One region of the Alcanivorax sp. 97CO-5 genome, then DNA from elsewhere that is predicted to be linked to it. Evidence: predicted binding sites of a transcription regulator. Region 1 holds the regulator's gene; the other holds the start of a gene.
The links. The regulator PhoB, encoded in region 1, activates phosphate uptake and scavenging genes when phosphate is short. The targets are predictions, from matches to a motif close to TGTCATANNNNTGTCANA.

Region 1 (7,585 bases):
AACACCAAGGTGACGTCAAAGTAAATTAGCTTGTCCAGCGCCTTCAAGGCGCGGTCTCGCTCTGCACTGGCATCAATGGCTTCGGTAATGTTTTTTACCAGCAACCGGTGCAGCAAATGCACTGCGGAAAGGTAGAATTTTGGCTCAACGCCAATTCGCTTGTGCACCAAGCCAATTCGCAGGCGGTTGTTGGTGTATTCTAAGTCGTAGACGCCGGAAAATAGGTCCAGAATGTAATGACGCTGGGCGTTCACCAGTCGCTCTAAAGTATCGACATCCCCAATCAGCGCAGCAATATCCGGGTTGCTGGTTTGAATGCCATAGAATATCTCAACGATATCATCGAGGCGGCTCTCCACATGGGGTCGGCACTGTAGCAGCGCGTCCACATCATCATCATTGAAATCCAGCAGACGCTTTCGAGCATCGATATCCATCTCGGTGATTCGCATCTGCTCAAGCAGCGTTTTCATGGTTGAATGCATGCCGTCCCCTCTGGCCTCAACGGGCCTCCTGGCCCATGCAAACTTACTAGTACCCTTAATCATACCCTCGGCATGGTGATCGCCATAGCGTCAAGCGAGATAGAATCACGGTGGGGGACCAATGGTCAGAATCAGAATCGGAAGGTAGAGCTTGAGATAGAGTCAAAGCAAGGGGGGGCTAGGCCGGGCTCTGGCTCCCGGCTAGGCAAGATCATCTTTTCAGGGCGCCATCACGGTCAAGCTTACTTACCACGCTCTTGGCGTAGCCCTCGGCACCGCTTTTCAGACTGTAGGGACTCATGCTGCGAGATTGAGCTTGCCACACGGGCTTCGCCGTTTTGACGCTGTAAAGCTGGGTTTGCAGGTAATAGTCAGTGGCGCTCTGATAATAACCTGGCTGGTACAGCGCGCGATGGCTGTAGCTTACATAGGGGCCATAGCCAAGATACATGGGCGCCGAAGCCATAGGCAGGTAATCCACCGTGGGCGGCATGTATTCGTCACGCTCTTGGCTCTTTAATAGTGTCACCACCATGACCCCATCGGCGTCGCTATCTTTTACAGCCTGCTCAACCTTGCTTCGAAAATCCGCTGCCTGCCGGTTAGTTGCCGGCAACGTGGTGCTGCCTAAGGTGGTCTCCACCTTGCGCTTGGCCAGGCTCTTCTTTACTTGCTGTTCTACAGCAGCAGAGGCCACTGGGTTTTCTGACAGCACCAGCACATACAGGTGGGCAAAGCTCGGCCGTGGTTCGTCGGTTTTGGTTTGCCAGGTGGAATTGGTTTCGGTGGTGGTGGCGCAGGCCGCCAGCAATAGGAGCGAGCAGAATGCAAAAACACGTTGAGCCATCAACATATACCGTCCTTGAAGCAAATGGATTGGAGAGCGTTTGGCTACTGAGGCTCTCGGTTCAGGCCAGGGTCTTTGCCTGAGCGCGGCGGGTTGTGACGTTCCGCCTTTAGGGCCTGTGTCCTTTGGGTGCACGCGAGCTACAAGAGCTCCTTACGTGCGTAATCCAGCATGTAGCCTTAGGTTGCGCGCAAAGAGCAGAGTAAGGGGGCAGCGTTTACTTTTTGCCACCGGGCATGATGAATTTCATTAAAGTCATAAACCACATAAGCTGGCCCGGATCGCCTTCGATCTTGATATTACCGGCCTGCATGCCTTCCATGAACGCCATCTGGTTTTTGCCCGCTTCCTGCAAGGTGCGGAAGGCATAGCCTGCGTCTTTGAAATTTAGGGTTACCGTGGGCTTGCCGTGAATACCCGCCTTGGACACGACCTTGCCTGGCATGAAATGAAAACTGCGCGCCGGCTTGCCCGCGAAGGTGCGCCACTGCATCACCACATTGCGGTTCTCCAGCTGCTTTTGAAAGCCTGTGTTACGCCACGCCAACCAGCGTAACCGCCAACCAAGAACCAGCAATACCAGTGCAAATTTCATGAGAAATCCTTGTCTGTCAGGGGCAAGCGTCAAACTGCAATACGGAAATAGGCCATGCAAGCCAATGACTTCTATGGCTGTTCCATAGTGTAGCGCGGGGCAAGAGAATTCGTCTCGCTTACTTATCCCGCCCGCGCCCTGTCGCTAACAGCTTGTGGCTGTTACGGCATTATTGCCGGTAGTTCCTTGTTGAGCTTCATTTTCTCTTTGACCGCTTCACCGGTGAGCGCATAACCCAACAGGCTGCCATCCTTGCTACGGAACAGAGCCTGCACGGTATTACCCTCGGCTTCCACTTCCCAGGCGCCTTCGCTGCCTTCTGCAGCAGGGCATACCACTACTGGGCATGCCGGGGTTTTAATGGTTACCGGCATGACGCCGTAGCTGACTTCAGTGGTCTCACCCGCGAGGGTTTTTGCCAAGGCACGGGCAGACGCCATTAACGGTAGAACGTAGGGAAGCACATGGCCCTGCACCTCAGCGCAATCGCCCAGCGCATAGATATGCTCCGCGCTGGTACGCAGGCTCTTGTCGGTCAGGATGCCGCGATTGGTATCCAGCCCTGCTTCCTTGGCCAGGCTGATACGCGGGCGTAGACCGATAGCCGATAACACTACGTCGGACTCCAGTTGGCTACCATCGGACAATTCGGTCACCAACTGGCCGTTATCGCCATGATGTACCGCCTTGGCCAATGGGCCAAAGTGGAACTGCACGCCCAGATCCGCCAGCCCACGGCCCACCGCCTCTGAGGCTTGCTCAGGCAGTAGCAATGGTAGGCAACGGCCCATGGGCTCAACCAAAGATACCTTGAATCCGCCGTTGGATAAGTCGTTGGCGAATTCACAGCCGATCAGACCGCCGCCGAGGATGGTCACGGTCTTCTTGCCTTCCACGGCTGCTCGGAACTTACCGTAGTCCATTAGATCGTTGACGGAAAACACTTCGCCCACTGCATCGCCTTCCAGCGGCGGTGTCCAGGTGTCGGCACCCAGCGCCAGTACCAGTTTACTGTAGTCCAGGTGGTCATCGGGCAGCAGTACGCGCTTGTTAGCGGCATCAATGCCGGCTACATGCACGCCAGTGCGAACGTCAACATTAAGTTGCTCAGCCACTTTTTCCGGGGTGGCCATGCACAGGTCATCGGCGGTTTTCCCCTTGCTGAAGCCGGCAGACAACATAGGCTTGGAATAGTTACGACCGTCGTCTGCGGTGAGCATGACGATGGGGGTTTCTTTGTCCAGCTTGCGGAATTCCTTGACGGTGTTGAAACCGGCCAAGCCGGTGCCGACGATGACAATAGGATGCATGAGTAATCCTTAACAATTAATGGACAGGCGGAGTGACTGAGGTAGTGGTTTAAATTTCTACCATTTCAAAGTCGTCCTTGCCCACGCCGCAATCGGGGCAGACCCAATCTTCCGGCACGTTGTTCCAGGCGGTACCCGGCTCAATACCCTCATCGGGCAGACCTTCGGCTTCGTCATAGATGAAACCACACACTACACATTCCCACTTCTTCATTGTGAACCTCGTCAGGTAAAGTAAGCTCTTACTTACTGTGCTACATACAGGGCGTTCTCAGGGGGCGTTAACCTATCGGCGTAAGGCAAAAAAATCAATGCCAGCCGGCACCGTCTTACATAAGCTCAAGGTTGCTGTTCTCTGATTCCTGAAGCACTAGGGCGCCGCTTGCTCTACCGTAAGACATGGGCCATAGTCCTGCCGCCCGCGATAGTGCGCGATATCATGAGAGAGCCATGTTGCCTGCCGCCCTGCACCCCGATAGCCTTTGGCGCCCACTGGAACAGCTGGTACTGCCCCCGATTATTCGGGACTGGATGGCTGATCCAGACTCTCTGACACGGCGTCTCAAGCGCTACGGCCACTTCAGTGTGGTTCCCGGCCTACATGCTATTGCCTTGCCTCGAGCCGATGAACGGAGGCTGTTATCGCTGCCGGTAAGGCGCGCTGCATTGATCCGTGAAGTGACACTGCACCTGGATGATACCCCGGTGGTTGCTGCCCGCAGTGTGCTGCCGCTCACTAGCCTTGCCGGTGCAAACCGCTCCCTGGGGCACATGGGTAGCCGCTCCCTTGGCCTTGAACTGTATAACCGCCCGATCTGCCAGCGGGATCAGGTGTGGGCCCGACTCGCTTCGACTGACCAACATCATTCGCTATGCTGGGGTCGCCAATCGCGCTTTATCAAACGCGGCGCGCCCCTGCTGGTGGCGGAGTATTTTCTGCCCGCGCTGTGGGAGAAGCTGCACGTCGCACGTTGTGTGCAAGCGTCGTGGCTACACGACAAAGCTTATCTCTATGCATCTATTAGGGGAGAGCCAACGGACGCGGTGCGGTTGTCGCGTTTTTAATTGGTTATCCTCCTGGCTCGAGTCTTGAAACTTGTCGCTTGTCGTTTGAAACTCATCTTCGCCCTGACAACTCGGATGCCCCATGTTTGCCTTTGTTGAACAGCGTTACCCGACTCTCTGGCCCTACATTCAGTTAATGCGCCTTGATCGCCCCATCGGCACGCTGTTGCTGCTATGGCCCACGCTGTGGGCGGTATGGATTGCTGGGGCCGGTACGCCGAGCCTGACCGTTATTGTGGTTTTCTTTCTGGGCGTGGTGATCATGCGGGCGGCGGGGTGTGTGATTAATGACTTTGCCGATCGGAATTTCGATGGCGACGTAGAACGTACTCAGGGACGTCCGCTGGCCACCGGTGCACTCAGCGCCAAACAGGCTCTGGCCCTGTTTGGCGGCTTAGGTCTATTGGCTTTTGGGCTAGTGCTGTTTCTCAATGAGCTGACCTTTTGGCTGTCTTTCGGCGGCTTGGGCCTTGCAGTGCTTTATCCCTTTACCAAGCGTTTCACTTTTATGCCGCAGCTTTTCTTGGGCGCTGCCTTCAGCTGGGCCATCCCCATGGCGTTTGCCGCTGAAACCGGTGAAGTGCCGGAAATCGCTTGGCTGCTGTACGTGGCCAATGTGCTGTGGACGGTGGCCTACGACACTGAATACGCTATGTGTGACCGTGAAGATGACCTGAAACTAGGCATCAAAAGCACCGCCATCCTGTTTGGCGATGCCGACCGCCTGATGATCGCCATCCTTCAAGCCCTGACACTATTGGCATTGATTATGGTCGGCCACCGGCTGGGTTTTTCCTGGCCCTGGTACGCTGGTTTGGTTGGAATGAGCCTTAGCTTTGCCTTTCAGCACAGCTTGATCCGCTACCGTGAACGCTGGCCCAGCTTTCACGCATTTCTGAATAATCATTGGGCCGGAGCATGCGTGTTTATCGGGTTGTATTTTCAGTATTTTTGAATCGCTACAAGTCCCCTATAGCGGGGGTGTCTTAGAGTGCCACCTAATGGTGTTCGGCGCCGCGATTCAAGGGGGACGAAAGGGATAATTCGGTCCACCTGAGCGGCTAATCGAGGGCATATTATTACCGTATCTTAAGGCCTGGCGTGTGTTGTCGTTTGTGGCTTGGGGCTGTCGCCAGATGGTTGCAGGCCTTCCGTTCGTCTTAACCTGCGTTGTTGCGTGGCGGGGCTCTATCTGTCATACACATGTCATAAAAAAGCAATCTAATAGATAACATCCCGAGCGGCACACGCCACTCACAAGACAGGCAAGGAAGGAAGCCATGTCCCGAAACCGTATATTGATTGTTGATGACGAGCCCGCTATTCGTGAGATGGTCGCCGTCGCCCTTGAACTGGCCGATTTCGATGTGCTGGAGGCAGAGAATGCCCAACGTGGCCATGAGATCATCGTCGATGAGCGCCCGGATCTGGTGCTGCTGGATTGGATGCTGCCGTCGGTCACGGGTATCGAACTGGCCCGCCGGCTGAAGCGTGATGAGACTACCAACGAGGTGCCCATCATCATGCTCACTGCGAAAAGCGAAGAAGATAACAAGATTCAAGGGCTGGACGTTGGCGCCGATGATTACATCACCAAACCCTTCTCCACTCGTGAACTAATCTCCCGCATTAAAGCCGTGCTGCGGCGCGCGTCTAGTGTCGCGGCGGAAAAGGCCATTGAAGTAGAAGGTCTGTGCCTGGACCCGGTGAGTCACCGCATTAGCGCCAACGATTCTCCCGTGGACATGGGGCCCACCGAATACAGGCTGTTGGAATTTTTCATGAGCCACCAAGAGCGGGCCTATTCGCGCACCCAGCTACTGGACCAAGTATGGGGTGCTAACGTCTATGTGGAAGACCGTACCATCGACGTGCATATCCGCCGTCTGCGTAAGGCGCTGGCTCCCTTCGGCTACGATCGTTTTATTCAGACCGTGCGCGGTACCGGCTACCGGTTTTCAGTGAAATCGGCCAAGGCAGGTTGAGACGGCAGGCATGCGGCTGCCTATACTAGGCAGCGCCGTCGCCCCCCCCCGATACCGGCTAACGAGCAAAGTAATTGCGGTGGAATACCCATGAAAGCCAGCTTGGCCAAGGAAGTTAATCGCATTGCCGGCCTGATATTTCTGGCCGCTCTGGCTGCCCTGGCAGTGGGCCACACTTGGCCACTGCTGGTAGGGCTGGGGGGCTATATTATTTGGAGCACCCGGCAACTGTTCGCCCTGTACAGCTGGCTGGTGCGCGACGATCATACCGAGCCACCAGACAGTATCGGGCTGTGGGGTGAGTTTTATACCCGCCTTGAGCACTTGTTCCAAAAAGAACGTCGCGCCCAGGAAAACCTGCAAGGCATCATCCACCGCGCCCAACAGTCAGTGAACGCCCTTGACGATGTAGTCATCCTCATCGACCAACACGGTTATCTGGAATATTGGAACCATGCCGCCGAACGTGCCATGGGCTTTAATGCGAGCCAAGATCTGGGCCAGCCACTGACAAACCTGATCCGCCATCCTCGGTTTACCGGTTATCTAAGCAAAGGGGATTTTCAGGACCCGCTGGAAATCCCTTCACCGGTGAATGACAACCGTATCCTGCAGTTCCGCGTAACTGAGTTTGGTATCGGCGAACAATTATTGATTGCTCGTGACGTTACGCGGCTGCATCACTTGGAACAAATGCGCAAAGATTTTGTAGCCAATGTGAGCCATGAATTAAAGACGCCGCTTACCGTGCTCAAAGGCTACCTGGAAACCCTGCTCGATACCCTCCCGGAAGAACAGGCCCGTCTGCGTCGCGCATTGATGCAAATGGACAATCAATCCAACCGCATGGAAGCCCTAGTCGCCGATTTGTTATTACTGGCCCGATTAGAAGGAACGGAAGCTGACAGTGTACGTCAGGCGGTACCCGTTCATGGCATGCTTAATCGGATGAAAGAAAATGCGTTGGCTATAGGCAGCGACAAGGATCACCAGATCGAGCTGGATGTTCCTCTCGACGCACGCTTGATCGCCAATCCGGCTGAACTGGAAAGTGCCTTCGGCAATCTGATTACCAATGCAGTGAAATATACGCCGGCCAACGGCACCATCCGTATCCGTTGGTGGCAAGATTCTTGCGGCGCGCACTTTTCTGTCACAGACAACGGGATTGGCATCGACCCCGCCCACATCCCGCGCTTAACGGAACGTTTTTACCGGCCAGACAATAGCCGCGTTACAGAAACCGGGGGCACCGGCCTGGGCCTCGCCATCGTTAAACACGTAATGATTCGCCATGA
Region 2 (7,585 bases), on a different contig from region 1:
GAGGTTGTTTCCAATAACAATGTTGCCACTTTCATCAAAGAGCTGACGCTGAAGTTGCCTGAAGGCGAAAATGTGGATTTCCGTGCCGGAGGTTATGTACAGCTGGAAGCGCCGCCTTTCGATGTGAAGTTTTCTGACTTCGATATCGATGAGGAATACCGGGGTGACTGGGAACGGTTCAACTTTTTCGATTTGAACACCAAAAATAACGAAGAAGTGATCCGTGCTTATTCCATGGCCAACTACCCGGAAGAGAAGGGCATCCTTAAATTCAATATCCGTATTGCGACGCCGCCTCCTGGCTCCAAGGATATTCAACCCGGCATTATGAGCTCATACGTGTTCAGCCTGAAGCCGGGTGACAAGATCACTGTATTTGGTCCATTCGGCGAGTTCTTCGCTAAGAAAACCGACGCAGAAATGGTGTTCATCGGCGGTGGTGCGGGTATGGCCCCCATGCGTAGCCATATCTTCGATCAGCTCAAGCGATTGCACTCCAAGCGCAAAATGAGCTTCTGGTATGGTGCCCGCAGTGTTCGCGAATGTTTCTACAATGAGGAATATGACAAGCTGGCTGAAGAGAATGACAACTTCGACTGGTACCTAGCTCTGTCAGATCCGCAACCTGAAGACAATTGGGATGGCCTCACCGGCTTTATCCACAACGTGCTGTACGAGCAGTATCTTAAGGACCATCCGGCCCCTGAGGACTGCGAGTACTACATGTGTGGTCCGCCGATGATGAATGCGTCTGTCATCAAAATGTTGGAAGATTTGGGCGTCGAGCCGGAAAACATTCTGTTGGATGACTTTGGCGGATGATTCCAAAGGCCGGCCTTCGGGCCGGCGTTTTGTTAGCTACAAGCTACAGTGGAACCTATGTTTTAGGTTTTATCGTTTGTGATCGCGCCTTGCCGTTGATCGCGAGCGAAGCTTTACAGAACATGGGCTCCTTTTCTGTGTTCCAGCTTGATCCTTGTTCCTCTGCTTTATACCTTCGGACCTAAGCAATGCTCCGCATCCTCTCTGTACTGGCTTTCTCTCTGCTTCTGCTTTTTGGTGGCTGTGATGACAGCAAGAATCGCCTTTCTGTGCTCAGTGGCCCGACTATGGGTACCACTTGGAGTGTGAAATATACAGGGACACCGAGTGATGGCGGAGTACAAGCATTAAAGGCGGATATTGTAGCGGCGTTGGAGCAAGTAAATGCGCAGATGAGCACTTACCGTCCTGACTCCAATATTAGCCGTTTTAATCATGCTGAGCCCGGTGCCCTGATGGTGTTGCCATCTGATCTGGTGAAGGTTTTGCATGCCGCTTTTTTGCTTTCGGAGCAGACTGATGGGGCCTACGACGTGACTGTGGGTCCATTGGTTAATTTGTGGGGCTTTGGGCCTGATCCGGAGCGCTTTGAGCCTCCGAAACACTCTGAAGTGGAGGCCGCGCTAACACGAGTTGGTTGGCAAAAGCTTATGCTCAGCGAGCAGCAGTTACTTCAGCCTGGCGGCGTGTATGTGGATCTGTCCTCTATTGCGAAGGGGTATGCGGTGGATAAAGTGGCGGATTTACTGGACCGTTATGGCTTGAGCAACTATTTAGTAGAAGTGGGGGGGGAATTACGGGGCAAAGGCAGCAAGCCCTATAAGCAGCCTTGGCGAGTTGCCGTTGAGCGGCCGATTGCTGGCGTTCGTGAGGTTGAGCAGGTGGTAGACTTGAAGGACATGGCGGTGGCTACCAGTGGTGATTACCGTAACTTCTTCGAGTCGCAAGGACGATTATTCTCCCATACGATTGATCCACGTACGGGCTATCCGGTGCAGCACAAGCTTGCTTCGGTGTCTGTTTTGCACAAAAGTGCAATGATTGCGGATGGGCTGGCCACGGCAATGACGGTGCTGGGGCCGGATGAAGGAATGGCTTTTGCCAAAGACCATGAACTGGCCGTATTTTTTATTGTCAGAACTGAGAAGGGAGTAAAAGAGTTATCGACTCCCGCGTTTGATGCAATTGTGGAGGGTAAGTGACATGTTCATGACTATTGTGGCGGCAGTAATTTTTATTGGCCTGCTTTTCGCCGGCATGGCTGTGGGCGTGATTCTCTCCAACAAGCCGGTAAAGGGATCCTGTGGTGGCCTGGCGGCGCTGGGCATGAAGCAGGACTGTGAAATTTGCGGCGGTAATGATGACGAATGCGAAGAGAACGCTCGCAAGGTTAACAACGAAAAAGCGGCGGCACTGGGTAAGAACGTGATGAAGATCTAATTCCAAGCCCGCCCACAAAAGAACCCGCTCCATGCGGGTTTTTTTATGTCTGACTATCTGCCGTAGGCGCGCCGCGAGCGCGGCGATTACGGCAAGGTATTCTTCAGAGGCGGTTCAATACCACTGCCGTACGCAACTTTGCCTGACCGTACTGTCGCATTTGTTCAAATTTATGGCGTGTAATGGGGACATGTTGGCAATCCATGGGCACCTGGTCTTCACCGGGATCCGGGTCGTGGATGTAGAAGCATTCCTCATCGCTGCCACTAATAGCGACCCAGTGAGGCGCCTTGCGCCGGTCTAGTCGCCAAGTACTGATGAGCACTAGCACGATACTGCCGACACTAATGGCATTATCCAGATCGGTGGCGCTGAAATCGCCGTAGCAGACCGGGACCCTGTGCCGCGAACACTCACTGACAAAGTGGTCGTGTAAGGTGGTAATCACGGATTTTTTGTCGCGGTCACGCACCGAATCCAGAAATAACGGGCCGGCCTGGTTACACCATACGCGGGCGCTGAGCCCACGCTGTCGAGCGGCCAGTGCGAGGCCGAGCGGATGACAGCCACCATGGCCTGCGGTCATGTAGATGGTGGTGGCTTCACGCCATAGCAATAGCTCTTCGGTGACCGTGGGCGCCTGTTTTTTCAGGGCAGCTAAGGCCATCAGTAAGCAGGCGGGCCCGCAAGTGAAAGGCGTGGTTTGCTGAACCCAAGGTAACTGCAAACGCCCTGTTTGAGTCGAGGCAGCGTGCGCTTGGCTTGATAGGTCGGGTAAGTCAGCTAAATAGTGCAACCGCTTTTGGTAACGCAGGGCGTCTTCGTGATCCTCGTAATAGTCTACCGTCTGGGCAAACAGGCGGTAGCCCAAGCGTTCGTACAGGGCGATGGCCACGGTGTTGTCTTTGCGGACTTCCAGGCGAAGAAACAGGCGGTGTTGCTGATGTGCATAGCCTTCGGCGGCACCCAGTAACTGTTCTCCGAGTTTTTTGCCACGCTGCTGCGGATCCACCGCTATGGAGTAAAGGCGGGCAAGGCGCGTGCCGGGTTGCAGCAACACTAGCGCATAGCCAACCAATTGCTGATGTTCGTTCTGGGCAACGATAAGGCCAGCGTGCTGCCGCTTGAGCCATTGACGAAAACTGCGTCGAGTAAGGCGGTCGGAGGAAAAGCAGCGCTGCTCCAGTGCCGTGAGGGCATCTAGATCGTCGGGAAGAGCGGGGCGAAGGGAGAAAACGCACATAATCCTGTGTCCTTGAAGGTGTTCAGAATAAGGTAGCCGGTATTGCCTTGCCAGCATTATTGATGCGGCGAGTAGTGGTGGCGTGGCGGTTAGCGCGGCATACTGAAAACAACAAACAGGGAGGGTATCAATGCACAAACAGGATCCGGTCAGAGGATTGATATTGTCGGGCGGCGGTGCACGTGGCGCTTACCAGGTAGGCGTCCTAGCGGCGATAGCGGAAATGATTCCCCGTGGCGCGCCGAACCCCTTTCCGATTATCTGTGGCACCTCGGCGGGGGCGATCAATGCAACGGCTTTAGCGGCGAATGCGGGTAACTATCGGGCGGCGGTCCGAGGCTTGGAGAGAGTCTGGTCCAATATTACCGCCGAACAGGTGTATCGCACGGACCTCTATGCCTGCATCCGTGGCGTGTTGCGTTGGTTTTTTTCTGGTGTGGCGACGGGCAAAACTCCGGAGCGAAGTTCGTTGCTTGATAATACGCCGTTACAACGCTTGCTATCGCTAGTGATTAATTTTCGCCGTATTCAGGAGAGCTTGGATCAGGGGCATTTGCGGGCACTGGCCATTACTGCTTCGGCCTATGCAAGCGGTGAATCAGTGAGCTTTTATCAGGGCACCGATGAGCTTGCCGAATGGGCTCGCGCTCGCCGTAAGGGTAAGCGTTCGCAAATTGGGGTAGAGCATTTGTTGGGATCGGCGGCCATTCCTATCCTGTTTCCTGCGACTAAGGTGGACAAGGCTTATTATGGTGATGGAGCGCTGCGTCAGCTTGCTCCATTAAGCCCCGCGCTGCATTTGGGCGCTACGCGGCTACTGGTAATTGGTGTGTCTGGTAATGTGAGTGCAGGGCATCTACGTCAGCTAAGCGGGTACCCTTCAATGGCCCAGGTGCTGGGGCACGTGCTTAATAGTGTGTTTGTCGACACGCTGGAAGGGGATGTTGAGCGGCTTGAGCGCATTAATCACACACTGTCGGCCCTGGGAGAGCGGGCGCGCAGGAAAAAAGATATCAAGCTGCGAGAAGTGGATGTGCTAAAGATTTATCCCTCTCGGCCCATTGATGAAATCGCGGCGGAGCATATTCGGGAATTACCTCGATCCTTGCGGTTTTTTCTGCGCAGTTCCGGAGCGACTCGCTCTCCTGGTGCCAGTGCTATGAGCTATTTGTTATTTGAGCCTGGGTTCACCAATGCATTGATTGAAATGGGGCGTAAAGATGCGACGGCCCGTAAAGATGAGATCATGGCGTTCCTAAATGATCAGCCACTAATGGAGACGGCTTCCGAGGCCCCGTAACGCTGTTTGCGGCGGAAGTGGCTGACAAAGCTGGTGGGGAAGTCGGTGATGATGCTGTTTACCTTTAGTTTTGCCAGCCGCTCGGCTTCTGTCAGGTCGTTCACCGTCCACACAGAGACCTTTAATCCGCGACGTTTGGCGCGGCGCATCAGTGCAGGGCCAACGAGAGAGTAATGTGCAATGAGCCAGCTACAACCCAACCCTTGTGCTCTTCGGGTCGGTTGCAGGTAGCGGTGCTGACACACATAGCCGCGTTCAATATCCGGGGCCATGGTGCCGATCATGCGCAGAAACCCAGTGTGACTTGAGGTGATCACCACTCGTGTTTGCAGTTGTTGGTCGTGGATCATATGCGTCAGATGATGGGCTAGCTGGTGCAGAACAATCCGGTTTGCCCCTTTAACTTCGAACTGGAAGCGTATAGCTGGGCCACATAGGTCGATCACTTCTTGAAGTGAGGGAATCCCGGTGGGGCTGTGCCAGCCTGGTGTATTTCGGCGAGCATCCATGACGCCGAGCTGGGCACTGGTGTACTGACGAACATTGCCGCGAAGCCCGGTGGTTCGGATTACGTCGCTATCGTGCAATACGATCAACTGGCCATCGGAGGATAGCCGTACATCCAATTCCATTTCTGTTACGCCCGCCTCTAAAGCGACCTGGAAGCTGGCGAGGGTATTCTCAGGCGCTTCGCCGCGGGCGCCACGGTGGCCCACCAAGGCTGGGTAGATTGAAGAGGCAGTTAGGTCGGTCATTGGCAGTGTCATAGTGCTATTCTTTGCGAGAAAGATGACAGCGCTGTGACCGAGACACAAGAGATACTGCTGTCATTTTTATGTCTTGGAGCTGTTTTATTGTTTCAACGTTTCTCGCCGCCGAGCTTCACCATGTTAAAGCTGTTGAAACGTTATAGCCGATTATTCCTGGTCAGTTGGGCTCCACGTTATCAAGGGCAATGGCACGGCTTCTCGTTGCAACGACTGCTGGTGATGCTGGTTTTTTGGCCATCTTTTTTGCTGGTGCAGGCGATTAATGGTATCGGGCTGGGGTTGGATTACCTGCTATTTCCGGGGTTTCGCCGGGTGTCGGTGCGCGAGCCATTATTTGTGATTGGCGTGCCGCGAAGCGGTACCACTTTCCTGCATCGTCTGCTGGCCATGGATTCGCGTTTCACGACGACCGCCCTATGGGAGCTACTGTTCGCCCCCTCGATTACCCAGCGCTATTTCTGGACGGGTATGGCGCGCTTGGATAAGTGGCTAGGCCGGCCGGGGGCTAGACTAGTCTGTTGGTTGGAACGGCGTCTGTTGAGTGGGTTGGATGGTGTGCACAAGACAGGGTTGCTCGATCCGGAAGAGGATTATCTGGGGTTGATCCCCGTATGGGGCTGCTTTCTGCTGGTCCTTGTGGTTCCCGTTCCTTCCCTGTGGCAACTGACGTTTCTGGACCGCGATGGCAGTGCGGATGAGAAACAGCGATTGATGCAATCCTACCGCCGCTTTGTGCAGCGTCACCTTTACTTTCACGGACAGGGGAAAACCCTGTTATCGAAGAATCCCTCGTTTACCCCGTGGATGGAAACCTTGGCAGAGGCCTTTCCGGATGCCCGTTTTATTGGCTGCCTACGTAGCCCCACGGCGGCGGTGCCATCGCAGGTGAATTCGATCCTGATCGGTGCGCGCCTGTTTGATGGCCGCGACACTACCGCTTACTGGCGGGAAGGGTTTCTAGCAATGCTGGAATACTACTATCTGCATTTGATAGAAGTGGCCGAACAAATGCCGCAACAGCGCCGGGCGTTATCGGTGATGGAGACCCTGGTGCGCGCTCCCAGCGATACCGTGCTGGGTTTTTACCGTCGTTTTGGCTGGCAAGCAGACGCGCATTTCTGTGAGCAGCTGCAGGAGCAAGACCGCAAAGCCAAACAGTACCGTAGTGGCCACCACTACTCACTGGACGCCTTGGGCGTCAGTGATGACGAATTGCTGCAGAGGTTTGGTTGGGTTTATGAGCGCTTTGGTTTTATCAAACCCGATGGTTAACGCCGCCTCTATGGAAAGTGATCTCCACACCGAAAAGGGGTAGGCGTGTTAGCGTCGCCTGACGCCCGCACAGGTTGTATGTAGTGTGCAGCCTGTTGGTTTTTTGTCATACCTTGTCGTACTTTCCGCGTTGTGGGTGGCCTTGCTGTCACATTCTCGACATGAGCAGTCCGGATACTGCCGTGCATGGATACCAAAGAGCTACGCATACTGTTTGTGGTGGATGCAATCAAAGGGCGGAATGGCGTCGGTGCTTACTTCCAAGACCTGGTGTCGCATCTAAAAAATCAAGTGGCGCAAGTGGAGTTGGTGCAGCCTTGCATGCACAATCCCCATCCTTGCCAAGGGGCGTCTGTTCCGATTCCGGGTGATCCCACTCAGCGTCTGTTTTTTCCCAAGGTGCGAGAACTCAGTGCCTTGGTCTGGGAAATGAAACCCGATGTGATCGTCATTCCGGGCCCCGGTATTTTCTCCATGATCGGGTACTGGATTGCCAAGAAATGGGGGATCCCGGTGTGCGTAACTTTCCAGACAGATTACAACCGTCTGGTGGAGCTGTATTGGGGTAAGCGGTTGGCGCGTCTGGCTGGGGGCTTTCTCAATTGGGTGAATCGGACGCTGTTTCAGGGTAGCGAAACCGCCGCCACTATTTGCGAATCGATGATCGCCCAGGCCCGTGCAGCGGGAGCGCGTAATCCTCAATTGGTCGGCACGCCGTTGGCCCAAGAGTTCGTGAAT

Region 2: Y017_RS01725 (glycerophosphodiester phosphodiesterase) is a predicted target of PhoB. The motif match lies at 5,631-5,648, and genes of this name have one in related genera.

The regions. Positions count from the first base shown of each region.
Region 1 covers NZ_KI965907.1:39,946-47,530, reverse strand. Annotated here, with positions in the region: gene Y017_RS13635 (GGDEF domain-containing protein) at 1-485, opposite strand, end outside; gene Y017_RS13630 (hypothetical protein) at 697-1,338, opposite strand; gene Y017_RS13625 (hypothetical protein) at 1,550-1,927, opposite strand; gene Y017_RS13620 (rubredoxin--NAD(+) reductase) at 2,089-3,237, opposite strand; gene rd (rubredoxin) at 3,287-3,451, opposite strand; gene Y017_RS13610 (chorismate lyase) at 3,688-4,302, shown strand; gene ubiA (4-hydroxybenzoate octaprenyltransferase) at 4,385-5,257, shown strand; gene phoB (phosphate regulon transcriptional regulator PhoB) at 5,583-6,287, shown strand; gene phoR (phosphate regulon sensor histidine kinase PhoR) at 6,378-7,585, shown strand, end outside.
Region 2 covers NZ_KI965877.1:376,501-384,085, reverse strand. Annotated here, with positions in the region: gene nqrF (NADH:ubiquinone reductase (Na(+)-transporting) subunit F) at 1-822, shown strand, start outside; gene Y017_RS01745 (FAD:protein FMN transferase) at 1,011-2,024, shown strand; gene nqrM ((Na+)-NQR maturation NqrM) at 2,026-2,262, shown strand; gene Y017_RS01735 (GNAT family N-acetyltransferase/peptidase C39 family protein) at 2,366-3,505, opposite strand; gene Y017_RS01730 (patatin-like phospholipase family protein) at 3,636-4,805, shown strand; gene Y017_RS01725 (glycerophosphodiester phosphodiesterase) at 4,769-5,572, opposite strand; gene Y017_RS01720 (sulfotransferase) at 5,693-6,847, shown strand; gene Y017_RS01715 (glycosyltransferase) at 7,034-7,585, shown strand, end outside.